Regions from separate parts of the Massilia sp. TSP1-1-2 genome, predicted to be linked through region 1. Evidence: predicted binding sites of a transcription regulator. Region 1 holds the regulator's gene; the other holds the start of a gene.
The links. The regulator FNR, encoded in region 1, switches genes on or off when oxygen is low (the NO sensors DNR and NnrR bind a similar motif). The targets are predictions, from matches to a motif close to TTGATNNNNATCAA.
Positions count from the first base shown of each region.

Region 2: ACP7BV_RS25375 (universal stress protein) is a predicted target of FNR. The motif match lies at 1,682-1,695, and genes of this name have one in related genera.

Region 1 covers NZ_JAFCTU010000021.1:76,430-81,969, reverse strand. Annotated here, with positions in the region: gene ACP7BV_RS17930 (hypothetical protein) at 1-528, opposite strand, end outside; gene ACP7BV_RS17925 (DEAD/DEAH box helicase) at 581-1,834, shown strand; gene fnr (fumarate/nitrate reduction transcriptional regulator Fnr) at 1,859-2,620, shown strand; gene ACP7BV_RS17915 (hypothetical protein) at 2,779-3,000, opposite strand; gene ACP7BV_RS17910 (FixH family protein) at 3,009-3,542, opposite strand; gene ccoG (cytochrome c oxidase accessory protein CcoG) at 3,557-4,936, opposite strand; gene ccoP (cytochrome-c oxidase, cbb3-type subunit III) at 4,933-5,540, opposite strand, start outside.
Region 2 covers NZ_JAFCTU010000050.1:14,571-20,110, forward strand. Annotated here, with positions in the region: gene ACP7BV_RS25360 (hypothetical protein) at 1-271, shown strand, start outside; gene ACP7BV_RS25365 (TraR/DksA family transcriptional regulator) at 395-757, shown strand; gene phbB (acetoacetyl-CoA reductase) at 873-1,619, opposite strand; gene ACP7BV_RS25375 (universal stress protein) at 1,753-2,610, shown strand; gene ACP7BV_RS25380 (hypothetical protein) at 2,690-3,049, opposite strand; gene ACP7BV_RS25385 (hypothetical protein) at 3,192-3,752, opposite strand; gene ACP7BV_RS25390 (zinc-dependent peptidase) at 3,839-4,702, opposite strand; gene ACP7BV_RS25395 (LLM class flavin-dependent oxidoreductase) at 4,702-5,540, opposite strand, start outside.

The DNA of each region.
Region 1 (5,540 bases):
CCGCAGGGGCCGACGGAGGCGGGAAAACCAGCCAATGTCATCGTCGACGGTCCTATCGCAGTAGCGCATCATGTCCTCCATGGCGGCGGGAGCATCCACACCGGCTATATGCTCGGGCGTGGTATTTCTGCGGCATAACAGCACACGGTTGACGATGGTGCCCGTTATCCAGCGGCAGCCCCCTACCTGGACGTTCGTATAGCCGCGACAGGACAATTTGAATGCCAGCGATTGCGCCATGCCAGCGGCCGCGCCGCCGAAACACGACCATAGGATGACCTTGCCCGCAAACGCTTTCGGCAGACCCCGTTTCTCGAGCAGGCGAGCCAGTGAGCGCGCCGAATGCGTATACCCGGCGTCTTTTTGAATGCGGTCGCCATAATTTCCATGTCCCAAAATCAGCAAGTCGTGATGCAGATGGGCCAGACTAATTTCCGGTGATGAGACATCGCTCCCCACATTGCCTTGAGCCGAAGGCTGGCAATGCAGCGTCGCGGCCGCGCTGGCCCACCTTTGTGGGACGGACACGGGCGGACAGGCTAAACTGTCGGCTCCATTCCCAACGCTGCAAGGTTTGCCCATGTCGTTTGCTTCCCTCGGTCTGATCGACCCGCTCATGCGCACGCTCGATGCGCTGGGCTACACGAGCGCCACGCCGGTGCAGGCACAGGCGATCGGCCCGATCCTGGCCGGGCGCGACGTAATGGCCGCAGCCCAGACCGGGACCGGCAAGACCGCCGGTTTCGCCCTCCCGCTGCTGCAGCGCCTGACCATGGAAGGCGGCCAGGTGGGCAGCAACGCGGTGCGCGTGCTGGTGCTGGTGCCCACGCGCGAATTGGCCGAGCAAGTGCACGACAGTTTCAAGGAATATGGCGCCGGCCTGCCGCTGCGCACCCATGTCGCTTACGGCGGCGTGAGCATCAATCCGCAAATGATGAAGCTACGCAAAGGGCTCGACGTACTGGTGGCCACGCCCGGGCGCCTGCTCGACCTGTACCGCCAGAATGCGGTCAAGTTCGACCAGTTGCAAACCTTGGTGCTCGACGAGGCCGACCGCATGCTCGACCTGGGCTTTTCGCGCGAACTGAATGACATTTTTTCCGCCCTGCCCGCCAAGCGCCAGACCCTGTTGTTTTCGGCCACGTTTTCCGACGAGATCCGCGCGCTGGCCGGCAAGCTCTTGAACAACCCTTTGAGCATTGAAGTTAGCGCGCGCAACAGCACGGTGCAGCGGATTCGGCAGTGGGTGGTGCCGGTCGATAAAAAACGCAAGCCCGAGCTGTTCTTGCATTTGTTGCACAAGCTGCGCTGGGGCCAGGTGCTGGTGTTCGTCAAGACGCGCAAGGGTGTCGACCAACTGGTCGACACCCTGGCGGCAAATGGCGTGGCGGCCGACGCGATTCACGGCGACAAGGCGCAGCCGGCGCGCCTGCGGGCGCTGGAGCGTTTCAAGGCGGGCCAGTGCAAGATACTGGTGGCAACCGACGTCGCCGCGCGCGGGCTGGACATCGACGACTTGCCGCAAGTGGTCAATTTCGACTTACCCACCGTGGCCGAAGACTATATCCACCGCACCGGCCGCACCGGCCGCGCGGGCAATGCGGGCCAGGCGGTGTCGCTGGTATGCGCCGATGAGGTGGACTTGCTCGCCGCCATTGAAATGTTCACGCGGCAAACCCTGGAACGCATCGAAGAGCCCGGCTTTTCGCCCGAGCACCGGGTGCCGCTGACCGATACGGCAGGCCAGGTCGTCAAGAAGCCGAAGAAGGCGAAAAAGGCCAAGGTGACGGGCGATGTTTTGCACGTGGATGTCCGCTTTTTAAAAACCCGATAAGCTGCGATGAAGTATGATGCCTGAATGAATCAACCGAATCCCCCTGCAGCTGTATTAAATATCAACGTCTTGAAAGCAAGCTGCGCAGGATGCAGCATGCACCAATTATGCCTTCCCATGGGGCTCGACGAGGGCGAACTGAGTCGGCTGGACCAGATCATTGGCAAGCGCAGCCGCATTTTGCGCGACGAGCGCCTGTACCAAATGGATCAGCCTTTTCGCAGTTTGTACGCGATTCGCTTCGGCCATTTCAAGACTTACCAGGTCAATGCGGCCGGAGAACAACAGATTACGGGTTTTCAGATGGCCGGCGAATTGCTGGGGATGGACGCCATCAGCGGCGACCGCCACCATTGCGACGCAGTGGCGCTCGAGGATAGCGAAGTGTGCGAGATTCCGTTCACCCGCCTTGAAGACTTGTTCGGCCAGGTGCCGACGCTGCTGCGTCATTTTCACCGCATCATGAGCCAGGAAATCACGCGTGAACAAAACGTCATGCTATTGCTGGGCAATATGCGCGCCGAGCAGCGTTTTGCGGTGTTTCTGGTCAATTTGTCGTCGCGCTACGCGGCGCGCGGGTATTCGCCGACCAGCTTTCAGTTGCGCATGTCGCGTGAAGATATTGGCAATTATCTGGGCTTGACCATTGAAAGCATCAGTCGATTGCTGTCGCGCTTCAAAAAGCAGGGCTGGTTAAAGGTCGACAAGCGCGAAGTGACGCTGCTCGACCCGGTGATGCTCAAGGCGATGGCCGCCGGTACCGCGCAGTGCAGCCCGATGGCCTGAGTCAGGCTACCCGTAACAGTCCCCCCACATCGTCGTCGCGCACGCGACGGACCCATGGAACATTGGCTCAGTTGAACCGTTCCATTGCCGCCAATCGTCGCCCCCGCGTTCACGCGCCAGCCGTCGTTGGTCACTTGGGCCCCATGGGACCCAACGACTCAAAACGGCGCCTTTCCATCGTCCGGCACCACGATCAAATACCCCGTCAGCAAGCCGGCCAGCGTGCAAAACGTCCAGAAGAAGAAAAACCCGATGCTGTAGACCGCCATCGGCGCCAGCGACGACAGCGCTTCCGGCTCGACCCACGAGAAGAAAAAGCCTTCAGCGAGCGCCGCGGCCAGGAACGATGGCCACAGCACCGCCATCGCCAGGCGCTTCATGCCCTGCCTCATGGCGCAATGGCCGCATCGGCGTCGATCGTCATCGACTGCTGGGCCGGAAATTGCCATTCGGCAGCCAGGCGCCAGTCGCGCTTGCCCCCTTCCACATTCACCTGCCAGCGCGCCTGCTCCAGCGCCGGCAGCGGCGCCGAAAAACGCCCCTGCGCATCCGGATACACGGCGAGCAAAATGTCTTTTTCAGGCAACGTCGAATGCGCCAGTCCGATCCTGAACGGGGTCGTAACCGGCCGCCCAAAGCTGGTCAATTCGCCCTGCATCGCATGCGCGCCGGCGTTGTAGTGCAGCGCCACCGACAGGCGCTGGGCGCTGGCCACGCGGTCGCGCCGCAAGTCCTGGTTGATCGCCTTGCCCTGCTTGTAATAGTCGTCGACCACCATCGCGTCCTGGCGCGTATAGGCCAGGTAACCGGTGTAGCCGCCGGCCACCAGGACCACGGCCGGCCCGAGCATCAGCAGCCATGGCCAGCGCTGGGCATACCATGGCGGCGCCGTGCGCAGCCTGGGTTGGGAAGCAGTTTGCATGCGGTTCTCCTTCATTATCTCGGTACGATAAATACGGCTTTTTCGGTGACCTTGAGCGAGGGCTGGTCGATCGCGCTCAATTCGAACATGATCGCATGCGAGCCGCCCGTCAGGGCTGCCCGTTCGGTCTGCACCCGCACCGGCACGGCGCGCGTGCTGGCGCCGTCGAGCAGCACTTCTTCCTGGTCGGCCAGGCGCACCCCGGGCAGGCCGCTGACGACAATGTGGAAGCGATGCGCCGTTTCGCCGGTGTTCATCACCTGCAGACGGTACACGTTTTCAATCACGCCGTCGCCCACTTCGCGCCCCATCGAGCCGCGGTCGCGGATGACGTCAAGCTTGAGCGGGGTGCGCAGCGCAAGCGCGGTGCCAAAGCCGATGCCGATCAGGGCCAGCAGCGCGCTGTAAATGAGCACGCGTGGGCGCACGATGTGCGCCCCGATCTGGCGCGCCGACCAGCCCTTTTCCATGGCCTGGTCGGTCGAATAGCGAATCAGCCCGCGCGGCAGGTCGATCTTGTCCATCACGCCGTTGCAAGCGTCCACGCAGGCCGCGCAGCCGATGCATTCATACTGCAGGCCATTGCGAATGTCGATTCCGGTCGGGCACACCTGCACGCACAGGGTGCAGTCGATGCAGTCGCCCTTGGTGCGTTCGGCCGTTTGCACGCCGCGCGGCTCGCCCCGTTCCCGGTCGTAGGTAACGATCAGCGTGTCTTTGTCGAACATGGCGCTCTGGAAGCGCGCATAGGGGCACATGTATTTGCACACCTGCTCGCGCAGCCAGCCTGCGTTGCCGTAGGTGGCGAGCGCGTAAAAGCCGATCCAGAACCATTCCCACGGCCCCAGACTGAGCGCGCCAATGCCCGCCATCATCGAGCGCATGGGCGCAAAGTAACCGACAAACGAGATCCCGGTCCACAGCGCCACCAGCCACCAGGCGCTGTGTTTGGCGCTCTTGCGCCAGATCTTGTCCAGCGTCCAGGGTTGGCGATCGAGCCGGATGCGGGCGCTGCGCGCGCCTTCGATCTTGCGCTCGATCCACATGAAAATTTCGGTGTACACCGTCTGCGGACAGGCAAAGCCGCACCACACGCGCCCGGCCACGGCCGTCACCAAAAACAGCAGCCAGGCGCAGATGATCAGCAGCGCAGCGAGGTAAATGAAATCCTGCGGCCACAGCACCAACCCAAAGATGTAGAACTTGCGCGCGGCCAGGTCGAACAGGACCGCCTGACGATCGTTCCAGGTCAGCCACGGCAGACCATAGAACACGATCTGCGTGATCCACACGCAGGCCCAGCGCAGGGTCGCATAGCGGCCCTTCGCCTCGCGCGGATAAATCTCCTCGCGCGCCGCGTACATCTTGATCACCTTTGGACTGGACTGCTTCATTTTTTAGCCACTGCCGCGTTGTCGCTGGCCGCGTTAGGACTGGCCGCGCTGATGCTGGCAGATTTGGTGCCGGCCGGGTCGTTCGACAGGCTCCACACGTAAGCTGCCAGCACGTGCACCTTGTCGGCGCCCAGGAAGTCCTCGAAGGCCGGCATCTGGTTGTCGCGCCCCTTGCGGATGGTTTCCATGATGGTGTCGGCGCTGCCGCCATACAGCCAGACCTTGTCGGTCAGGTTCGGCGCGCCGATGGCCTGGTTGCCCCCGCCGCTGGCGGTGTGGCAAGCCATGCAGGCACTGAACTTGGACTTGCCGAACACCGCCTTGATCGGATCGTGCGAGGCGCCCGACAAGCTCTTGACGTATTGGACAACGTTGACGATATCGTCATCCGAGCCGACCGCCGCGCCCATTGGCGGCATCACCCCGTGACGCCCCTTCATGATGGTCGTCTTGATGATCTCCGGCGTGCCGCCATGCAGCCAGTCGCTGTCGGTCAGGTTCGGATAACCCTTGTTGCCGCGCGCATCCGAGCCGTGGCACTGGGCGCAGTACGTCATGAACAGGCGCTCGCCGATGGCATGCGCCTTCGGGTCGGCCGCCACCA
Region 2 (5,540 bases), on a different contig from region 1:
GCGCGCCGACGGCTTGTACGCTGACGCTGCCACCTACGTGGTGCAGTCGCTCGGCCAGTCGCAGCAAAAGATCAACCAACTGACGGCAGACGCGGCTGAAAAGATCCGCAAGATTTCCAGGATCGCCGACATTACCGGCCTCATTGGTGGCTTGCTGGTGCTCGCCGGCGCGGCCGCGACGGGCCAGCCGGCGCCGATCGTGGCAGCCATCGAGCGCGTGAGCAAGCAGGTCAAGCGGGTTGCCGCGAGCACGCCACACAAGGCCGTCTGAAGCAGGTCAACAAGCATGCACGCCAACGCGTGCGTGCGCCCCTGTCACTGCCGCGGAACGCGCTACACTGGCATCAGCCAGCACACGCCGGCGTTTCCCGTATAACAATCCACGGAGCAAGGAATGAACGCACTCGATGCGGCGCAACTTACGCTGCTCAGCGACCTGTTGGAGCGGCGCCGCGCCGCACTGGCCGGCCCGCCAGGCCTGCGGGCAACAGCGGGCGGACGCGACCGGGCGGTGGAAGAAATCGAAACCTCGCCCGCCGACAAGGCAACCGTGCGCCTGCTCAACGACCTGGCGCTGGAAGCGGCCGGGCACAATGCATCGCAACTGCACATGATCAAGCACGCGCTGGCCAAGTTCAACGATGGCAATTATGGGGAATGTGAAGAGTGCGGCAATCCGATCGGCTTTTCGCGCTTGCAGGCGCGACCGGAGGCCAGGTTGTGCATTACGTGCCAGACGCGCGCCGAGAAGCGCTAGGTCCGGCGGGTAGGGGTAGAGGTAATTCCCGCCCCGAAGAAATCCGTGCCTGCATTGTCCTGGCGCACGCGCGAGGACAATGCGGTATTCGTAGTAGTAGTAGTACTAGAATTGCTTAGCTCATGTGTTGCCCGCCATTGATCGCAATATTTGCCCCCGTCACAAAAGCGGCTTCCTCCGACACCAGATAGGCAATCAGCGCCGCCACTTCGGCCGGCTCGCCCAGCCGCCCCATCGGGATCTGCGGCAAAATCTTGTTCTGCATGATCTCTTCAGGCACTTGCATCACCATCTTGGTCCGCAAATAGCCGGGCGAGACGGTGTTGACGGTGATGCCATGGCGCGCCATTTCCAGCGCTACCGCCTTGGTAAAGCCATGCATGCCCGCCTTGGCGGCGGCGTAATTGGCTTGCCCGAAGGCCCCCTTCTGACCGTTGACCGACGAAATATTAATAATGCGCCCCCACTTTTGCGCCATCATGGGCTCGATCGCCTGCTTGCTCACATTAAACACACTGTCTAGATTGGTGCGCATGACTTCTGCCCATTCCTCCAGCGCCATCTTGGACAGGCTGCGGTCGCGCGTGATGCCGGCGTTATTGACCAGTACATCCAGGCGACCCATATCGGCCAGCAAGCTTTGCATCATCCATTCGGTGGCCGCGTAGTCGCCCACGTCCACCTTGTACGCCTTGAAGCGGTAGCCGTCGTCGCGCTGTGCACCGAGCCAGCCTTCGGGCGACTGGTTGGACGGCGAATACGTGGTTGCCACCTTGAAGCCCGCGTCGTGCAGCCTGCGGCAAATGGCTGTTCCCAGCCCCCCCATGCCGCCGGTAACCAGGGCAACTTTCTGATCATTCATGACACATCCTCGTTTTTGTATTTGTCCCGACGTAAGTCTAGGGGCGCCTACAACACGGAACATTGAGCAATGTCAAAGCCAGCCAAGAACTGGTTTAACATGATGGTGGTCAACTTAGTTCAGAGGTGTCCCCATGGCTTTTCCCACCATTCTCGTTCACGTCGACAACGGCGCCCGCGCTGGCGAAAGGATTCGGCTGGCAAGCGAGCTTGCAGCGCGCGCCGATGGCCATCTGATCGGCGCGGCCGCGACCGGCGTCTCGCGCTTTTTGTATCACAGCATGCCGGCGGAACAGAACGACCCGACGCTGGCCTTGCATCTCGATTTCCTGCGCGAGCAGGCCCGCACTGCGCTGGCGGCGTTCAGCGCGCAATGCGCCGACCTGCGCCACGGCGCGTATGAAGCGCGGGTGATTGACGATGAGGCAGGCGCTGGCATCAGCCTGCTGGCGCGCGCGGCCGACTTGATCGTGCTCGGGCAGGCCGAGCCGCAGGCGAAGGCGAATCTGGCGGACTTGCCGGTACACGTGGTCACCAATTCCGGGCGGCCCGTGTTGATCGTGCCGTTCGCCGGCCACCATGCCACGGTCGGGCGGCGCATTCTAGTGTCGTGGGACGGCGGGCGCGAGGCGGCGCGCGCGCTGCAGCTGGCGCTGCCGCTGTGCAAGGATGCAGATAGCATCACGATCGCCGTGTTTGAAGTGGCTGCGGACGAGCACAAGGCAGCCGATGCGCTGGTCGCCGATCCGCGCCCGTGGCTGGCGCGCCACGGCGTCAAGGCGGCGCTGGCGGTGCACGCGCTCGACCACCAGCGGCGGCTGAACCGGCGCCACGAAGTGGGTGAGCGACTGCTCTCGCTCGCTGCCGACACGGGCGCCGATTTGCTCGTGATGGGCGCGTACGGGCACTCGCGCTTCCGGGAATCGATCCTCGGCGGGGTGACCAAAACGGTGATGGAGGCAATGACATTGCCGGTGCTGATGGCGCACTAATAGGGATCAAGCAGGGGGATCAAGCAGGCGCATCAGGCAGGCGCATCAGGCAGGCGCATCAGGCAGGCGCATCAGCCCATCAATTGCCGCCTTGCCAGTCCAGATCGCGGATCCGGGACACTTGCCGACGCCGCATCATGGACCACAACTCCTGCGCCTGCGCCTCGCTGCCCACCATGCGCCGCGGCGTGGCCAAGGCCAGTTCGCAATCGCTGTCGGACCATTCTTCAAAGCGCAGCTCGCCCGTGCTGCTCACTTCGGCGACGTACATCAAGCCGTCGTCGTATCCAAAGCGCAAGACAGCGCTGGCGGCATCCACCGCGGCGCCGCCCTTCACGCGCTGGTACAGTTCGGCCAATGCGGCGACCAGCTGCTGCTCGGACGGCGAAGCAATGTCGCGCCCATCCGCACGCGTGAGGGTGACCCAGGCTTGTGTCATGTGACGCGTCCTCCTGTCGGTACTCGATTGCCATGCGCGGTTGCGGTCCGCTGGTGGCGGCGACCGCCTATGCTACAAGCATAATACCGAAAAACGCTTCCATGGGAAGCGTTTTTCTGGGGAGGTGGAGGCAGTGAACGGCTTAATGCACCAGCACAGGCAAGCTGAGCGGATCGAAATCAGTCCAGTCGCCGCCTACAATGGTGCCACTGGCGCGTTCGATATGGTCCGAACCCAGGCGGCGCATGACCTCCAGAACGCGCTGCTCGTCGTCGGCCTGCTCGAGCGCCACGGCGACCAGCATGCCGGCCTTGCGCGGCTCGAAACGGTTTTCGCCGGTGCCGCCCTGTTCGCCCTCGCCCGCTTCTTTCATCTTGGTCAGGCTGAACAGGGAGCCGACATGGGCGCCCACCAGACCGCCCACGATGGGTCCGGCCGGGCCCGTCACGACCGAGGTCGCCAAGCCGATGGCCGCACCCACCGCACCGCCCGTCGCGGCGCCCTGGAGTACGCCTTCGGGCGTTTCCGCCGCGCCCGGGGACTGAACGCGGTCGCCACCGATGGCCGTCATGTCATGCTGGCCCGGCTGGTTGACGTAAAAGCTGCTGATGCGATCCTCGGCGAACCCTGCGCGCTGAAGCTCGTTTCTAGCCTGCTCGACGTGGTCCTGAAGTTGAAAATGTCCTGCAACGATGGTCGACATGCTGAAATCCTCCTGCGTAAGTGAGCTGCCAGCATGCGCCTGTTGGGCCGCGGCTTCCGTACGCCAGCACACTGATGCGCCTTGCATCATTGCCAATGCCCGAAGCCGCCCTCCGATTCGCTCTCGCGACGCGGCTGCGGCAGCCAGGCGCGCGGGTCCACGCGGTAATACTTGAACAATTCTGCGAACAGCGCGGCGTGGCGCTCCGACATTTGCCACGGCTTTTCGAAAAAAGTTTCAGTGGCGACGGCGAAAAACTCGGCCGGGCTGGTCGCCCCATAGTGGTCCATCACGCTTTGCTGGCGATACATGGCGTCGGTCTGCAAGCTGGCAAAGTCGCGCGACAGGACGTCGGACCAGTTGCGGTAATTGTCGGCACTGCCGAGGTAAGGGGCGCCATTGTTGCTGCCGGACTCGCTATCGAGCTGGTGCGCGAACTCGTGCAGCACCACGTTCTGGCCGTCGCTCCAGTCGGCCGCGCCGCGCTGCACGTGGTCCCACGACAGGATCACGCGGCCATCGCCCCATGATTCGCCAAGCAAGTCCTGGCGCGCCTCGGTCACCACGCCGGCCGCGTCCACCTGGTTGCGAGGCACCAGGAAAGCGCTGGGATAGACCAGGATGGTATGCAGGTCGGGATAGACGCGGCTGGGACGGTTGAGCAGCAGCAGGCAAGCCTGGCCGGCAATGGTCAGGCGCATCTCGTCGTTCACCTCGAGCCCGGCGCAGCCGACGAACTTTTTCTGATACAAAAATTGCTGCACCAGCTTGTGCAACTGATGCTGCAGGTCGCCGGACATGCGCGCATAGATGGGAATATTGCGCATCAAAATGGCTTGCCACGCGGGCGCGATTTCGCGCGCCAGCACCCGCTTCAGGCGCCAGCCGGGCAAGCCGTAGGCGAGCGCCAAGCCCGCGGCCACAGCGCCAATCAATATCAGCACTTCCATCAGTTTTCCTGTTGCAGAGGCATTGCCTGGGCCAGCAAGGTGTAAGAATCTTGCCGCACCTGGGGATCGAAAGCCCAGGTGTTGACTACGATATGGTCCAGCCCCAGCCGGTCGGCCAAGGCGGCGATGCGCGCGGCCACTTGCGCGCCTGTGCCCACCAGCGCATTGCTGCGCAGGGCAGCGGCGCGCGCCGCTTCAGCCTCCGAGAACGGATAGGCGGCAGCCTCTTCGGGCGACACCAGCGGGCCCAGCAAACCCTGTTCGAAGCGCACGCGCCAGTGCTTGCGCGTGATCAGTTGGCGCTGCGCTTCGGCCTCGGTTGCCGCGGCCAGCGCCCACACGCAAATGGTGGGCTGCGGCGTCGGGAAACGCGCGCTGGGCCGGTAATGTTGGCGGTACAGCGCCAGTGCCTGCTCAACGCCCTGCCCATCGCTGAAAAAATACGCGAAGGCATACGGCAAGCCCAAGTGGGCGGCGAGCTGGGCGCCATATGCCGAACTGCCCAGTATCCACATTTCAGGGCTGGTGGGCCCCGCCGGCTGGGCGCTGATGGCCCGGTACGGATGACCCTCCGGCAAACGCTTGCCTTCGAGCCAGTGCTGCAGGTCGATGATTTGTTCGGGAAAATCGTCAGCACTTTGGCTGGCATGGGGATTGAGCGCGCGCGCCGTCAGGCGGTCCGAACCCGGTGCGCGGCCCAGGCCAAGATCGATCCGGCCCGGCGCAATGGCTTCGAGCACGCGAAACTGCTCAGCGACCTTGAGGGCCGAATAATGCGGCAGCATCACGCCAGCGCTGCCGACCCGGATCGTCCTGGTGGTGGCGGCAATGGCGGCCA